3 regions of the Pseudomonas sp. R1-1 genome follow, and region 2 is predicted to be linked to each of the others. Evidence: predicted binding sites of a transcription regulator. Region 2 holds the regulator's gene; each other region holds the start of a gene.
What was found. Region 2 encodes sigma-54, which starts transcription at its own class of promoters, with help from an activator protein. Its sites were predicted from a motif close to ANTGGCATNNANNTTGCTNT; they were not measured.

Region 1 (5,729 bases), 1.2 Mb from region 2:
CCGTTTCAGTCCCGGCAAATCGAGAAAGGCATTGGCGCAGCCCTGCCTTTTTTGCTGTCGTTCACGAGCCTCGGCAACCAACGCGGCAGCACTGGCACTGTCTTCGCCCGGCTTCACCTGCGGGTTCAACGCTGTCGCCTCGCGCGCCACCGTCAGGTGCAAATCGATCCGGTCCAGCAGCGGGCCCGACAGCTTGTTGCGATAGCGCTGGACCATGTCCGGTGTGCATGAGCACTTGCCGCTGGGCTCACCAAGATATCCACAGGGACAGGGATTCATCGCCGCTACCAACTGAAACCGCGCCGGAAACCGCACACGATCCTTGGCTCGTGCAATCACGATGTGCCCGGACTCTAACGGCTCGCGCAAAACCTCCAGTACCTTGCGATCGAACTCCGGCAGTTCGTCGAGAAACAGAACGCCATGATGAGCGAGAGTGATCTCCCCGGGTTGCGGTTTCGAGCTGCCACCGACCAGGGCCGGCCCGGAGGCTGAGTGGTGCGGTTGGCGAAAGGGACGCTGCGGCCAATGGGTCAGCGGCGCACCGCTGGCGACCGACTGGATCGCCGCGACCTCCAGCGCTTCACTCTCGGCCAGCGGCGGCAGAAGCCCCGGCAGACGACTTGCCAGCAACGTCTTGCCCGTTCCCGGTGGCCCGCTGAACAGCAGGTTATGCGCCCCCGCCGCAGCAATCAGCAACGCGCGTTTGGCGGCCATCTGACCCTGCACTTCATTCAAGTCGGGATAGGGCTTGCTGGCATGCATCAAGCCGTCAGACACATACGGCTCAACCGGCGTATGCCCGTTGAAATGCGCCACCGCTTCCAGCAAATGATCCACCGCAAACACCTTCAACCCCGAGGCCAGACAAGCCTCTTCCGCATTCGCCCGAGGCACCACTAATGCGCGCCCGGCCTTGCGCGCCGCCAGGGCTGCCGGCAACACCCCGCGAACCGGCCTTACCGCGCCGGACAACGCCAATTCGCCCAGACACTCCACCTCGTCCAGCGTCAGACACGGCACCTGCACACTCGCCGACAGAATCCCCAAGGCTATTGCCAGATCAAACCGCCCGCCATCCTTGGGCAGATCCGCCGGGGCCAGATTCAGCGTGATCCGCCGCGCCGGAAACTGCAGCCCGGAATTGATGATCGCACTGCGCACCCGATCCTTGCTCTCCTTCACCGCCGCCTCGGGCAGCCCGACCATGGTCAGCGACGGCAGACCGTTGGCCAGATGAACTTCGACGGTGACAGCGGGGGCTTCCACGCCAATCTGGGCGCGACTGTGGACGATGGAGAGGGACATGGTCGTTCCTTGAGCTGAATCGGGGAGCCGCTTCCTGCGGGTTTTTGAAGGGTAGTTGAGCCGGGTTTTAGTGCTGAAATAGAGGTTTACAAGACGTATCAAGACCCGATGGGCTGTCACTGCTTGCCTGAATTGGAGCGTTGACTCTCGCCCGGCATTAAAGGATCATTCCGTTCGAGGACTGCAACTGCGCATTCGTCGGGACTGGGCACCAGCAAAAGCTCCCCCGCATTTTCGGCAGCAGAGAAAGCTGGTTTCTCTGAAGTAGTGACGACGGGCCAGCTCGTCGGATTCTGAACCCATGGCTGCAAAGCCAGGAGTTAAAGAATCGCTGCGACTACTCCTCCAAACACAAAAAAGGCGTCCTATGGACGCCTTTTTATTTTTGACTCAGGATCTTCTACCGGCCAGCGGGCCGCTTGGCTCAAGCTCTGGCCCACACGTAACAGCAACTTCAATAAATCGCCGTTGGTTGGCTGACATATCCCCAGCCAACCGGAGTGCTTCGAGATGTAGTTCAACAATCTGAAGAAGCTTTGCCTTTCGCTTTTTTGGGCTCATACGCACCTCGTGCGATTAGGTTGTTGATTTCGATGTTATTGACCGTTCACAGAAATGACAAGCCGGTTGGTGTGGTCGAATTCGAACCCTAGTTTCCGGTAGTAAAAAACAACATTCGGATCAGGATCCTGAATCTCGATTTCTTTGCATCCTAGCGCTCGCGCATAGTGATCTGCGACAAGCAGAGCAATCGGCGCGATCCTGCCGCGAAGCGGGTGCGCCCTGTCCGGATGCCCTTCCAACAGAATAATCTTTAAGCAGATAGAGCTTGCGCGCGGAGTCGCATAGCACATGCCGCAAAGAATCTGTTTGAACCATATCGCCAAATCCAGACCTTTCGCATCTTTACTTTTCCAGTCTGCAACGTCATCCCAAGGGAAAATTGTTGGCCCCTCCCAGAGAAAGTATTGCTTTATCGCTGCTGGGGTAATTGGCTCAAACTTGACCGCTGCTGCATCAATATTTGGGATTCTCGGGGCAATGTCCTTGAGAAAGAATTTGTAGGCGATCTTTCGCGAGTTTGATCTGAATGTCTGGTTACGAAGATCCGTTGCCTTGCCTTTTCTTCTCATTGTTTTCATCTGTTCGGAGCGGGTCGCAAGAAGATAGCCAGCAGAGAGGGGGCAGCGAAATCAGACGTGGGGGACGCGTTTTGTAGGACGTTACTTCTGTGAGTGGAGGATTGCGGAGTAGGGGGGAAGATAACGACGACACAAAAAAGGTCATTTCAGTGGTATCGCTGAAATGACCTGTGGTGAGGTTGCAGCGCAAAATTCAGATCAATTGCATAGCCTTTCTCCACCATGAGTTCACAACCGTGCGGTTTATTTGTTCAGCTAGCTCCCACAGTAGATTGCGGTCTTATTCCGCAGGCGGCGTCAGCTTCGCTTCCATCTCGGCAACCTTTGCTTCAAGGCTCTCAAGCCGTGCACGCGTTCGGGCCAACACAACCATCTGACTGTCAAATTCTTCACGGCTGACCAGGTCGAGTTTGCTGAAGGCGCTTTGCAGCAGCATCTTGAACTGGCTTTCGATTTCGGCTTTTGGCAGCGGGGTGTCGCCGCTGAACAGGCGGGAGGCGGTGCCGCTCAGGGCGTCGAGGAAGTCTTTGGGCGCGAGCATGGTGGATGTCCTGGAAACAATGGCCGGCAGTGTATCACGCAGTGTCTATAGTCAATCCCGTGGTCAGGGATGCACGCTTTTCGCGCAGGCGGACGGACGGCAACGCACCGTTGTTGTGCGTATCGGCGCGGCGCTTTGCGCGAGAGGGCCTGCGGTAGCGGCCAAGGGATTGAAATCAGGGGATTTTGGCGAGATGGCAAGGTTTCTGCTTAGTCACCCTCGACCCATGCACTGATGCAGTCGCTGTGACGAATGCAGTGCGGCAGACGGAGCGGGGAGTTTCGTCTGGATGCGGTTAGCTGGCGTCAGTCGGGCAGGCAAGGCCGACGATGCGTTACAAAGCCAGGCACTGCGCTTAGACTTGAGTCGGGTTTGTTTTCCTGGGGCAAGTCCACCAATTCGGGAGAGAGTTTCATGAAGCTAGTCACTGCCATCATCAAGCCGTTCAAGTTGGACGACGTGCGCGAGTCGCTGTCCGAAATCGGCGTGCAGGGCATTACCGTTACTGAAGTCAAAGGCTTCGGCCGGCAGAAGGGTCACACCGAGCTGTATCGCGGCGCGGAATATGTGGTCGATTTTCTGCCCAAGGTGAAAATCGACGTGGCCATCGACGACAAGGATCTGGACCGGGTTATCGAAGCGATAACCAAGGCCGCCAACACCGGCAAGATCGGTGACGGCAAGATCTTCGTGGTCAATCTGGAACAGGCGATCCGCATCCGTACCGGCGAAACCGATACCGACGCGATCTAAGCCGCCACAAACCCCAACGCCCCAGGAGAAAACAATATGACTCTGCGTAAATTCGCAGGGCTAGGAGCCCTGTTGTCCATCGTAATGCCCGGCCTTGCAATGGCGGCAGACGAAGTGGCGGCCCCAGTCCTCAATTCCGGCGACACTGCCTGGATGCTCACCTCGACAGCCCTTGTGCTGTTCATGACCATTCCCGGCCTTGCACTGTTCTACGGCGGCATGGTCCGCTCGAAAAACATTCTTTCCGTGATGATGCAGTGCTTCGCCATTACCGGTCTGATCAGCATCCTGTGGGTCATCTATGGCTACAGCATTGCGTTCGACACCACCGGCATGGAGCAGGGCGTCGTCAACTTCAATTCGTTCTTCGGTGGCATGGGCAAGGCGTTCCTCGCCGGTGTCACGCCTTCGAGCATCACCGGCCCGGCGGCGCTGTTCCCCGAAGCGGTGTTCATCACCTTCCAGATGACCTTCGCGATCATCACCCCAGCGCTGATCGTCGGTGCGTTCGCCGAGCGCATGAAGTTCTCCGCGATGCTGATCTTCATGGGCATCTGGTTCACCCTGGTTTATGCACCGATCGCGCACATGGTCTGGTCCGGTAACGGCGGTCTGATGTGGGACTGGGGCGTACTCGACTTCGCCGGCGGCACCGTGGTGCACATCAACGCCGGTATCGCCGGTCTGGTGGCGTGCCTGGTACTGGGCAAGCGCAAAGGCTTCCCGACCACCCCGATGGCGCCGCACAACCTCGGTTACACATTGATGGGCGCGGCCATGCTGTGGGTCGGCTGGTTCGGCTTCAACGCCGGTTCCGCCGCGGCCGCCAACGGCACTGCCGGCATGGCGATGCTGGTCACTCAGATCGCCACCGCCGCTGCGGCACTGGGCTGGATGTTCGCCGAGTGGGTCACCCACGGCAAGCCAAGCGCACTGGGCATCGCCTCGGGTGTGGTTGCCGGCTTGGTGGCAATCACGCCGGCCGCTGGCACCGTGGGCCCGATGGGCGCACTGGTGATCGGTCTGGCGGCAGGCGTGGTGTGCTTCTTCTGCGCCACCACCCTGAAGCGCAAACTCGGTTATGACGATTCCCTGGACGCGTTCGGCGTGCACGGTATCGGCGGTATCCTCGGCGCGATCCTCACCGGTGTGTTTGCAGCGCCTGCACTGGGCGGCTTCGGCACTGTGACCGATATTGGCGCACAGGTCTGGATTCAGATCAAAGGCGTCGGCTTCACGGTGATCTACACCGCGATCGTCACCTTCATCATCCTCAAGGTCCTGGACGCGGTGATGGGTCTGCGCGTGACCGAGGAAGAAGAATCGGTCGGCCTCGATCTGGCACAACACAACGAACGCGGCTACAACCTGTAAGTACGCGCAGCAAAAAAAATTGCCCGGCTCGCCGGGCATTTTTTTGTCCGTGATTTGTCACTGTGAGAGCAGCTGAAAGGATTTTTCGTACGGCTTTGGTCGTGTTTACCCGTGGCGTTTTCACTCGGCGAATGGCTTACATCACAGTGGGAATATTAGGCTCTTTGTTTTTTCCCAGAGCGCGCTAGAATGCGCCCCGAACGTGCGGAGAACTGTATGTGGCAACAGACTCTGATAACCCTGCGGGCACGGCCCCGGGGCTTTCATCTGGTGACGGATGAGCTGATCGAAAACCTGCCTGAACTCAGGCAGTGTCGGATCGGTCTGTTGCATTTGTGGCTGCAGCACACCTCGGCGTCGTTGACCATCAACGAGAACGCCGATCCGGCGGTACGTCGCGACTTCGAACGATTTTTCAATCGTCTGATCCCACAAGGAACAGACGGCTATGAGCATAACGACGAAGGCCTGGACGACCTCCCGGCGCACTTCAAGGCCAGCGTGCTTGGCTGCCAGATCAGTCTGCCGATTGCGGCAGGTCGCTTGGCACTGGGAACCTGGCAAGGCGTTTATCTGGGCGAGCACCGTGATCATGGCGGTGCCCGTAAAGT
Region 2 (5,729 bases):
GTCGACTGGCGTCGGAATGAAAGCGTACCTGAAGGACAGCAGGATACACCTGCAATCGAACGTAAGAGGACAGTATGAGGCTCGTTAAAACCCTCCCTATTTTGCTCAGTCTGGGCGCAGCACTGGGAAGCGTGAGCGCCTGGGCTCTGCCGGACGATCAGCAGCAACCTATCCGCATTCAGGCCGACGACGCCCAACTGGACGACAAGAACGGCATCGCTACCTATAAGGGTGATGTGATCATCACTCAGGGTTCGATGAAGGTGACTGGTAATACCGTGACCATCACTCGCACCCCGACCGGCGATATCGACGTTGTAACGTCGGTGGGCAACCTGGCTTACTTCGAACAACTGCAGACCGCCGGCGACAGCAAGCCTGTGCAAGGCTGGGGCGTGACGATCCAGTATCACGCCGCGCAGAATCGCGTCGTATTGATCGACAAGGCCAAAGTTGTCGACAAGGACAACAACACGACGCAAGGCGAGAAAATCGTCTATGACACCGTGAAGAAACTCGCCAGCGCCGGTCGCGCTACCGGCAGCAAGGTCACCGAGGCGCGTCCGCGCATCGACATGGTGATCCAGCCGAAGAAGAAAACCGACGAGAAAACCCAGTAATGGCAACTCTGAAAGCTCAGCACCTGGCCAAGGCCTATAAAAGCCGCCAGGTCGTGCGGGACGTCAGCCTGTCGATCGACAGCGGCCAGATCGTCGGTCTGCTCGGCCCGAACGGCGCCGGCAAGACGACCTGCTTCTACATGATCGTCGGCCTGGTGCAGGCCGATCAGGGTCGCGTGCTGATCGATGACCTGGACGTCAGCCACCAGCCAATGCACGGCCGCGCGAAAGCCGGCATCGGCTATCTGCCGCAGGAAGCGTCGATCTTCCGCAAACTGTCGGTCGCCGACAACATCATGGCCATCCTCGAGACCCGTCAGGAACTCGACAAGGCCGGTCGTCGCAAGGAGCTGGAAAGCCTGCTGCAGGAATTCCACATCAGCCACATTCGCGACAACCTCGGCATGAGCCTGTCAGGCGGTGAGCGCCGCCGGGTGGAAATCGCCCGCGCCTTGGCCACCGCGCCGAAATTCATCCTGCTCGACGAGCCGTTCGCCGGTGTCGACCCGATCTCGGTTGGCGACATCAAGCAGATCATTCACCATCTCAAGGCCAAGGGCATCGGTGTGTTGATCACCGACCACAACGTGCGCGAGACGCTGGATATCTGCGAAACCGCTTACATCGTCAACGACGGTCAATTGATCGCCGAAGGTGACGCCGAGACCATCCTGGCCAACGATCTGGTCAAGGAAGTGTATCTGGGTCACGAGTTCCGCCTGTAAGCGCGAGCTGTTCGACAAGCTGCGCGGGTGCTGTATCGATCAAGCCGGTTTTTATACCGTTTAATTGTTACAGCGCTCTAGGCAAACACTTCAGTTTCAGGCATATAATTTGCTTAAGTTTGGCGCTTCGGCGCCCTGTAGTGGATGGCGCATAGCGCCGGCGAATAAGGTGTTAAGCCCCTGCCATGAAACCATCGCTAGTCTTGAGAATGGGCCAGCAGCTGACGATGACACCGCAGCTGCAACAGGCCATCCGCCTGCTCCAATTGTCGACCCTGGATCTGCAACAGGAAATCCAGGAGGCTCTGGAATCCAACCCGATGCTCGAACGCCAGGAAGAAGGCGACGACTTCGACAATTCCGATCCGCTGGCCGACAACGTCGAGCAAAAGCCCAACCCCGACATTCAGGAACCTTCTTACCAGGAAGCCGCGCCGACGGTAGACAACCTCGACGACGGCGAATGGAGCGAGCGCATCCCCAACGAGCTGCCGGTCGACACGGCCTGGGAAGACGTTTACCAGACCAGCGCCAGCAGCCTGCCGAGCAGCGACGATGACGAGTGGGATTTCACCACCCGCACTTCCGTCGGCGAAAGCCTGCAGAGCCATTTGCTCTGGCAATTAAACCTCGCACCGATGTCCGACACCGATCGCCTGATCGCCGTGACCCTGATCGACTGCATCAACAATCAGGGCTATCTGGACGAAACCCTCGAAGAAATCCTCGACGCCTTCGATCCGGAACTGGACATCGAACTGGACGAAATTGAAGCCGTCCTGCACCGCATCCAGCAATTCGAGCCTGCGGGCATCGGCGCACGCAATCTCAGCGAATGCCTGCTGCTGCAACTGCGCCAGTTGTCGGCAAAAACGCCATGGCTGGCAGAGGCCAAGCGCCTGGTCAGCGACTATATCGACCTGCTTGGCAGCCGCGACTACAGCCAGTTGATGCGGCGCATGAAACTCAAGGAAGACGAGCTGCGCCAGGTCATCGAACTGGTGCAGAGCCTCAACCCGCGTCCGGGCTCACAGATCGAGTCCACCGAAGCCGAATACGTCGTACCTGATGTCATCGTGCGCAAGGACAACGAGCGCTGGCTGGTCGAGCTGAACCAGGAGTCGGTACCGCGCCTGCGCGTCAATGCGCAGTACGCCGGTTTCGTAAAGCGCGCCGACACCAGCGCCGACAACACCTTCATGCGCAATCAGCTACAAGAAGCCCGCTGGTTCATCAAGAGCCTGCAGAGCCGCAACGAAACCCTGATGAAAGTCGCCACGCAGATCGTCGAGCATCAGCGCGGTTTTCTGGAGTACGGCGACGAAGCCATGAAACCGCTGGTCCTGCATGACATCGCCGAGGCGGTGGGCATGCACGAATCGACGATTTCCAGGGTGACCACGCAGAAATTCATGCATACCCCGCGCGGTATTTATGAGCTGAAATACTTTTTCTCCAGCCACGTCAGTACCTCCGAAGGCGGCGAATGCTCGTCCACGGCGATCCGCGCGATCATCAAGAAACTGGTTGCCGCGGAAAATCAGAAAAAGCCGTTGAGTGACAGCAAGATCGCTGGTTTACTGGAGGCACAAGGCATTCAGGTGGCTCGCCGCACCGTCGCCAAGTACCGCGAATCCCTCGGAATCGCGCCTTCGAGCGAACGCAAGCGGTTGATGTAAGCCACGTTACAGCGTTCCAGTGGCAGGCTTTTCGGCCTGCCGCTTTATGCACTGGCAACGAAGGAGAAGCTGTATGCAAGTCAACATCAGTGGACACCAACTGGAAGTGACCGAACCTCTGCGCACCTACATCGGCGAAAAACTCGACCGACTGGAGCGGCATTTCGACAAGATCACCAACGTGCAAGTCATATTGAATGTCGAGAAGCTCAAGCAGAAAATCGAAGCCACGCTGCATATTCCCGGCGGAGAAGTAGTCGCCAATGCCGAGCACGACGACATGTATGCCGCCATTGACCTGCTGACCGACAAGCTGGATCGCCAACTCAAAAAGCATAAGGAAAAGACCCAGAGCCTCCTCCAGGGCGCGACCGGTCGTTAACACCCTCATCCATGATCCGACTTGAAACCATCCTGACCCCCGGCCGTTCCCAAGTGAACGCGCCGGGTGGCAGCAAGAAAAAAGCCCTCGAACAGATTGCCAACCTGATCCACCGCGAAGTGCCGGATCTGGCGATGCAGGATGTCTTCGAGGCGTTGGTCGCCCGTGAAAAACTCGGTTCCACCGGTTTTGGCAACGGCATCGCCATCCCCCACTGCCGCCTCAAGGGTTGCGACGCGCCGATCAGTGCGCTGATGCACCTTGAAGCCCCGATCGATTTCGACGCGATCGATGGCGCCCCGGTAGACCTGCTGTTCGTGCTGCTGGTCCCGGAAGCTGCTACCGATGCACACCTGGAACTGCTGCGCCAGATCGCCAGCATGCTCGATCGCAAGGAAGTGCGTGAAAGACTGCGCAGCGCACCGAGCAACGAAGCCTTGTACCAGGTTGTACTGGACGAGCAGAACGGGCATTAATCATGCGCTTGATCATCGTCAGTGGCCGCTCGGGCTCGGGCAAGAGTACTGCGCTGAATGTCCTTGAGGACAACGGCTACTACTGCATCGACAACCTCCCGGCCGGCTTGCTGCCGGAACTGGCCGAACGAGCGCTGATCCACACGGAACTCGCCCAACCGCTGGTTGCCGTGTCGATCGATGCGCGCAACTTGCCCAGTCATCTGTCACGATTTCCGGAGCTGCTCGAAGACGCGCGCAGCAAGCACATCCAGTGCGATGTGCTGTATCTGGATGCGGATGAAGAAACGCTGCTCAAGCGTTTTTCCGAAACCCGTCGCCGGCATCCGCTGAGCAACGCCAATCGCTCACTGGCCGAGGCGATCCACGATGAAAGCGCCCTTCTCGGCCCGATCGCCGACCTGGCTGACCTGAAGATCAATACCACCCACCTCAACCTGTACCAGCTGCGCGACACCCTCAAGTTGCGCCTGCTGAATCAGCCTGAGCCGGGCACGGCGTTCCTGGTCGAGTCGTTCGGTTTCAAGCGCGGCATGCCGGTGGATGCGGATCTGGTCTTCGATGTCCGCTGCCTGCCCAATCCGTACTGGAAGCCGGAGTTGCGCGAGCAGTCCGGTCTCGACGCACCGGTTGCCGAGTATCTGGCGCAACAGCCGGATGTCGAGGAAATGTACCAGGACATCTACGCCTACCTGCACAAGTGGCTGCCGCGCTTTGCTGCCAGTAATCGCGCCTATGTGACCGTTGCCATTGGCTGTACGGGCGGGCATCACCGCTCCGTCTACCTGACCGAACGTCTGGGTCAGGCCCTGCAGAAAACCTTGAAAAACGTCCAGGTCCGCCACCGCGACCTCACCTAAAGGATCCACACCGCGATGCCTGCTCGTGAAATCGAAATCATCAACAAACTCGGTTTGCATGCCCGAGCGTCTGCCAAGTTTGTCGGCGTGGCGGGCAAGTTTCCGGAGACTACGATCAGAGTAGGCCGTACACCCGAGACCACGGTCGATGGTAAAAGCATCATGGCGATGATGATGCTCGCGGCAGGCAAGGGCACCAAAATCCATTTAAGCACCGAAGGCGAACAAGCCGAGGAAGCCATGGAAGCCTTGGTGGCGCTGATCAACAACTACTTCGATGAAGGTGAATAAGTCTGTTGCGACGGAGCATTCCTCGTCGCGACAACTCAACCCAATGCTGTATCCATCACCATCATCAGACAGAACCCGATCAGCAAACCCAGACTCGCGAGTTTGTCATGACCATGGCGTCGCGACTCTGGGATCACTTCGTGGGTCACCACCAGCAACATCGCCCCGGCCGCCAGCGCCAGCCCCAACGGCAATAACGCTTGGGCGAGGCTGACCAGCCACGCGCAAAGCAGCGCAAAGACCGGCTCGACCAGGCCTGACGCCGCGCCGATCAGAAACGCCCTCACCCGTGACATCCCCGCCCCGGCCAATACCAGCGCGATCACAAGACCTTCGGGCACATCCTGCAAAGCGATGCCCATGGCCAGGCTATCCGCATCCGGCATGCCGCCGCCGGCAGACACGCCGACGGCCATGCCTTCCGGAATGTTGTGAGCAATGATGGCGAACACGAACAGCCAGATACGCGGCGGTATCACCGGACGCTCGAGGGTGCCGACAAGCATTTGCGGGGTAGCGCCGGAAACCTTGCGATCGACCAGATACAGGCCAAACGCGCCGAGCAGGATACCGAAGCAGATCAGGCCACTGGCGCCCCAAGGTGTCAGACCGAGACTTTCGGCCGCAGCAATGCCCGGCACGATCAACGAAAACGCAGTCGCCGCCAGCATCACCCCGGCGCCAAAACCCAGCAAG
Region 3 (5,729 bases), 2.0 Mb from region 2:
CAACGGGCAGATCGGCACCATCGACAGCCGGCAGGCGAAACCGGCCAGCGTCGATATCAAAGGCAAGGTCGACCGTTACGCGCCGGTCACCATCAAAGGCGCGGTCAATCCGTTTGACCCGATGGCCAGCCTCGACATCGCCACCAGTTTCAAGCGCGTCGAGCTGACCACACTGACACCCTACTCCGGTAAGTTCGCCGGTTATCGAATTCGCAAGGGCCGGCTCAATCTCGATCTGCATTACCTGATCACCAAGGGCCAGCTCAAAGCCGAGAACAAAGTGGTGGTCGAGCAATTGCAGCTCGGTGAAAAGGTCGACAGCCCGGATGCCGTGAGCTTGCCGTTGAAACTGGCAATTGCCCTGCTCAAGGACGTCGACGGCAAGATCTCCATCGAACTGCCGGTGACCGGTGACTTGAACAACCCGCAGTTCAGCGTCATGCCGATTGTCTGGCAGACCCTGCGCAACCTGATCGTCAAAGCCGCCGCGGCGCCGTTCAAGATGATTGGCGGGCTGGTCAGTGGTGGTGGCTCCGAGGACCTGGGCACCGTGTCCTTCGCACCGGGCTCCAGCGATCTGAGCAAGGACGCTGAAGCCGCGCTGGTGAAACTGTCTCAGGCGCTCAAGGAACGTCCGGCGTTGCGTCTGGAAATCGAAGGCACCGCCGCAAAAAGCAGCGATGGCCCGCTGCTCGCCGAGCAGCGACTGGAACGTGAATATCAGTACAACTACTACAAGATGCTCCAGCGCCGTGGCGATAAAGTCCCGGCGCAGGCCTCGCTCCTGCAAGTACCCGACGGCGAAAAAGCCCCGTTGCTCGAGGGCATCTACCGCACCCGTCTGAAAACCCAGCCACCGGCCGAATGGAAGGATCTGGGCAAGGAAGAACGCACCGCGAAGCTGCGCGAAGGGGTGATCAAGTTCTGGAGCGGCAGCGATGTGTTGCTGCGCCAGTTGGGCCAGGACCGCGCCAGCACCATCAAGGATTACCTGGTCGACAAGGGCAAGCTTGAGGATGACCGCGTGTATTTCATCGACGCCAACCTCGGTGAAGCTGAAAGCGACGGTCGTGTGGTGACGCAAATGCACCTGGATGCAGAGTGATGAGTTGCAAATGGCTGGTCGCAGGGGTGCTGGCGTTTGCCGCCAGCCATGCCGCAGCGTCCGATACGCTGCGCTGCGGCAGCCAATTGATCAGCCTTGGCGATCGCACCAGCGAAGTCCTGGAGAAATGCGGCGAGCCGGTCAGCCGTGACGTGCTCGGCTACAAGCGCAGCGCCAACCGCCGCGAGGAGTTTCAGGTCGAGGAATGGACCTACGGCCCGAGCAACGGCATGTATCAATACCTGCGCTTCGAAGGTAACCGCTTGCGGCAGATCAACAGCAAACGCGGCCCCTGATCCAACCCCATCCCCTGTAGGAGTGAGCCTGCTCGCGATTGCGGCTTGTCAGTCAACGCTTGATCAACTGACAGAACGCTATCGCGAGCAGGCTCACTCCTACATTCGTTTTGTGTTGCCCCTGAAATAGAACAGGCCCCGACACAAGTGCCGGGGCCTGTAATGGTCACCTCCGTGTGACCGTTCGCATGAACTCTAAAGGTGCGGCAGACGTATGGCTCGGCCCGTCTGTCGCGTCTTCTCCCGGTCCAGGCGAGAAGCCTTGCCTTATTCGGCTTTCAGGCCGTCAGCGGAGACCGCTTTAACGCCTTTGATTTTTTTGGCGATCGATACGGCTACGTCTTTTTGCGATTCAGTCACTGGGGTGGTCGACGACAGGGATACCACACCTTTGTTGGTTTCTACTTTGATATCGGTGCCTGGAATGCCTTTTTCGGTGACCAGATCAGCTTTGACCTTGGTGGTGATCCAGGTATCGGAAGTGTCCTGCTTCATCTCGGTAACTTCACCGGCAGCCAGAACCATTGGCGACTGGGTAGCCTGAGTGGTCTGGGCGAAAGCGCCGCCAGCCATGGTCAGGGTCAGAGCGGTAGCAGCGGCAGTGATAGCGAACTTCTTCATACGAGTAACTCCTGTTTTTCTGGAAAGTCTGCTGGGAGATGTCTTCAGCAGGGTTACCAAGGTAGTTGCGAACGCTGTGCCAACTTTTTTGTTTTAATAAAATCCTTTAAAAACAAGGAGTTAATGAAACGGGAAATTTTCGTTTTCATGCAATTTGCATGACTCGCGGTTTATTCGCATGCAAGTTGCGGTTTTTTGGAAAGTTCATAAGCTGCTGAAATTATTGAAGCTTTTTTCAAGCGCAGCGCCATGAAAAATGCCCCGCAAAGGCGGGGCATCAGATTCTGCCGCAGCGGCTTACGTACCGCTGGCAGTGCAGCCTTTTGGCGAATAGTCGGGGGCAACGGTGGTAGCGCACGTCCAGACACCTGCACCCGTCCCGGAAGACCGCGTCAGCGTAATGGTTTTATCGAGAACCGGACCCGGAGCATTTTTGATCGTGCAGACAATCGACCCTGCGCCAGAAGATGCTGTCCCGGAGGCGGATACCGAGCAATTGGAAGTGGTGACCGTCGCACTGCCCGCGACGTTAGTCAGTGATGGATCGGTTCCTTGGTTAATGACGTCCTCAAATGGCACCTTCATCGCGCTGATCTCCGCCAGCCCCGCCGTCACCTTCGACCGCGCCTGATATTTCGAATACTGCGGCAAGGCAATCGTCGCCAGAATCCCGATGATCGCCACCACGATCAGTAGCTCGATCAGGGTAAAACCTTGTTGTTTTTTCATAGACACGCTCCATGCATGAGGGGAAATCTCATGATCTGAAAAAGACCCAGCATAGGCCATGCCAATGCCCCGGAGCCCTGCCTGATGGACGCGAACTGCGCACTGCGCCGTTTCCTACAACCTGCAACCGCACTATCTGACACTTTTTGTCACCTGCACCGGCCGTGTTTGGCGCTGTCACTTGACTAGGCTATAAGTCATGAACGGCAAGCATGCGGAATCCCCATGAATGACATCGCTCTGAGCGGTCTGGCCAAGCAATTGGTGCAGGCCGAACTGCTGACGGAACAAGGTGCCCAGCAAGCCTGGCAGCAGGCGCAGCGCAATCGCGTGTCGCTGGTGAACTACCTGGTGCACAACAAACTGGTGAAGAGCCGGCAGATCGCCGAGATTGCCTCGGAACACTTTGGCATGGCCCTGCTCGACCTCAGTTGCCTCGATAAGGAAACCCAGCCCAAGGGCCTGGTCAGCGAAAAACTGATACGCCAGCACTGCGCTCTACCATTGTGGCGACGCGGCAACAAACTCTTCGTCGGCCTCTCCGACCCGAGCAATCAGCAGGCAATCAGTGATATTCAGTTCAGTACAGGCCTGAGTACCGAAGCGATTCTGGTCGAGGATGACAAGCTCAGCGATGCCATCGACAAGTTCTTCGACAGTCATGCCACCGGCCTGGAAGAAATGGCCGACGTCGACCTCGATGGCCTTGACGTCGAATCCGTCAGCGACAGCAAACAGGACACCATCGGCGGGCTCGACGCCGACGATGCGCCGGTGGTGCGCTTTGTCCACAAGATGCTGCTCGATGCGATCAAAAGCGGCTCTTCCGACCTGCACTTCGAGCCTTATGAAAAGAACTATCGGGTGCGGGTGCGCACCGACGGCATGCTGCGTGAAGTCGCCAAACCGCCGATTCAACTGGCCGGGCGCATCGCCGCGCGCCTGAAGGTCATGGCCAGCCTTGATATTTCAGAGCGACGCAAACCGCAGGATGGTCGGATCAAGATGCGCCTGTCGAAAAGCAAGTCCATCGACTTCCGGGTCAATACCCTGCCGACGCTGTGGGGCGAAAAAGTGGTGATCCGGATTCTCGACCCGTCCAGCGCGCAGATGGGTATCGATGCCCTCGGTTATGAACCGGAACAGAAAGACTTGTACATGGCCGCGCTGAAACAGCCGCAGGGCATGATTCTGGTCACCGGCCCTACCGGGTCGGGGAAAACCGTGTCGCTGTACACCGGGCTGAATATCCTCAACACCGTCGATATCAACATCTCCACCGCCGAAGACCCGGTGGAGATCAACATGGAAGGCATCAATCAGGTCAACGTCAATCCGCGCCAGGGGCTGGATTTTGCTCAGGCCCTGCGTTCGTTTCTGCGTCAGGACCCGGACGTGATCATGGTCGGCGAGATCCGCGACCTGGAAACCGCCGAGATCGCTATCAAAGCCGCGCAGACCGGTCACCTCGTGCTCTCGACCCTGCATACCAACAGCGCCGCGGAAACCCTTACCCGCTTGCACAACATGGGCATCCCCGGGTTCAACATTGCCACCTCGGTCAGTCTGATCATCGCTCAGCGCCTGGCGCGCAAGCTGTGCAATCACTGCAAGAAACCGATTGAAGTGCCTCGCGAAACCCTGATCAAGGAAGGCTTCCCTGAGGAACGCATCGGCAGTTTCACGATCTACGAGCCGGTCGGTTGCGATCACTGCAACAACGGTTACAAGGGACGCGTGGGGATTTATGAAGTGGTGAAGAACACGCCTGAGCTGCAACGCCTGATCATGGCCGAAGGCAACTCGCTGGAAATCGATATGCAGATGCGCCGCGACGGCTTCGACGATCTGCGCACCGCGGGTCTGCACAAGGCCATGCAAGGCACCACCAGCCTGGAAGAAATCAACCGGGTCACCAAGGATTGAACATGGCGGTCAAGGCAGCGAAAACCAGCACGTACGCCTGGGAAGGTACGGACCGCAAAGGCAGCAAAGTCACCGGTGAGTTGAGCGGGCAGAATGCCGCATTGATCAAGGCGCAGTTGCGCAAACAGGGGATTACTCCGGGCAAGGTGCGCAAGAAGTCGGCCTCGTTGCTGAGTTTCGGCAAACGCATCAAGGCTCAGGACATCGCCCTGTTCACTCGGCAAATGGCAACGATGATGAAGGCCGGCGTGCCGCTGTTGCAGTCGTTCGACATCATTGGCGAAGGCTTCGAAAACCCGGCGATGCGCAAAGTCATTGACGAGGTTAAACAAGAGGTGGCCGCCGGTAACAGCTTTGCCGCAGCGCTGCGCAAGAAGCCGCAATATTTCGACGAGTTGTATTGCAACCTCGTCGATGCCGGCGAACAGTCCGGGGCACTCGACACCCTGCTCGAACGCGTCGCCACCTATAAGGAAAAAAGCGAAGCGCTCAAGGCCAAGATCAAGAAAGCCATGACCTACCCGAGCGCCGTCCTCCTGGTGGCAGCCGTGGTGACCGGCATTTTGCTGGTGAAAGTGGTGCCGCAGTTTCAGTCGGTGTTTTCCGGGTTTGGCGCCGAGTTGCCAGGGTTCACCTTGATGGTGATCAGCCTGTCTGAATTCATGCAGGCGTGGTGGTGGGCGATTCTCGGCGCACTGATCGCAGCGTTTTTCGGCATCCGCCATGCACTGAAAAGGTCTCAAGCGTTACGCGATCACCGCGACGCCTGGATGCTGAAACTGCCGTTGGTGGGTACGTTGATGTACAAGTCTGCGGTGGCGCGATTTGCCCGGACCTTGTCGACTACCTTCGCCGCTGGCGTACCGCTGGTGGAAGCCCTTGATTCGGTGGCCGGCGCTGCGGGCAATGTCGTGTTCAAACGGGCCATCCTGCGAATCCGTCAGGACGTCTCAACCGGGATGCAGCTGAATTTTTCCATGCGCAGCACCGGGGTCTTCCCGACCATGGCCGTGCAGATGACCGCGATTGGCGAAGAGTCCGGCGCGCTGGAC

Region 1: glnK (P-II family nitrogen regulator) is a predicted target of sigma-54. The motif match lies at 3,184-3,203, and genes of this name have one in related genera.
Region 3: J3P75_RS04720 (pilin) is a predicted target of sigma-54. The motif match lies at 2,798-2,817, and genes of this name have one in related genera.

The regions. Positions count from the first base shown of each region.
Region 1 is NZ_CP071663.1:283,983-289,711, forward strand. Features, by position in the region: gene J3P75_RS01265 (YifB family Mg chelatase-like AAA ATPase) at 1-1,308, opposite strand, end outside; gene J3P75_RS01270 (N-acetyltransferase) at 1,905-2,441, opposite strand; gene J3P75_RS01275 (accessory factor UbiK family protein) at 2,731-2,991, opposite strand; gene glnK (P-II family nitrogen regulator) at 3,406-3,744, shown strand; gene J3P75_RS01285 (ammonium transporter) at 3,781-5,118, shown strand; gene J3P75_RS01290 (secondary thiamine-phosphate synthase enzyme YjbQ) at 5,335-5,729, shown strand, end outside.
Region 2 is NZ_CP071663.1:5,201,041-5,206,769, forward strand. Features, by position in the region: gene lptC (LPS export ABC transporter periplasmic protein LptC) at 1-88, shown strand, start outside; gene lptA (lipopolysaccharide transport periplasmic protein LptA) at 75-620, shown strand; gene lptB (LPS export ABC transporter ATP-binding protein) at 620-1,345, shown strand; gene J3P75_RS23395 (RNA polymerase factor sigma-54) at 1,531-3,024, shown strand; gene hpf (ribosome hibernation-promoting factor, HPF/YfiA family) at 3,098-3,406, shown strand; gene ptsN (PTS IIA-like nitrogen regulatory protein PtsN) at 3,418-3,882, shown strand; gene rapZ (RNase adapter RapZ) at 3,885-4,742, shown strand; gene J3P75_RS23415 (HPr family phosphocarrier protein) at 4,758-5,033, shown strand; gene J3P75_RS23420 (ZIP family metal transporter) at 5,069-5,729, opposite strand, start outside.
Region 3 is NZ_CP071663.1:1,001,369-1,007,097, reverse strand. Features, by position in the region: gene J3P75_RS04735 (DUF748 domain-containing protein) at 1-1,105, shown strand, start outside; gene J3P75_RS04730 (DUF2845 domain-containing protein) at 1,105-1,401, shown strand; gene J3P75_RS04725 (BON domain-containing protein) at 1,669-2,022, opposite strand; gene J3P75_RS04720 (pilin) at 2,320-2,751, opposite strand; gene pilB (type IV-A pilus assembly ATPase PilB) at 2,977-4,677, shown strand; gene J3P75_RS04710 (type II secretion system F family protein) at 4,680-5,729, shown strand, end outside.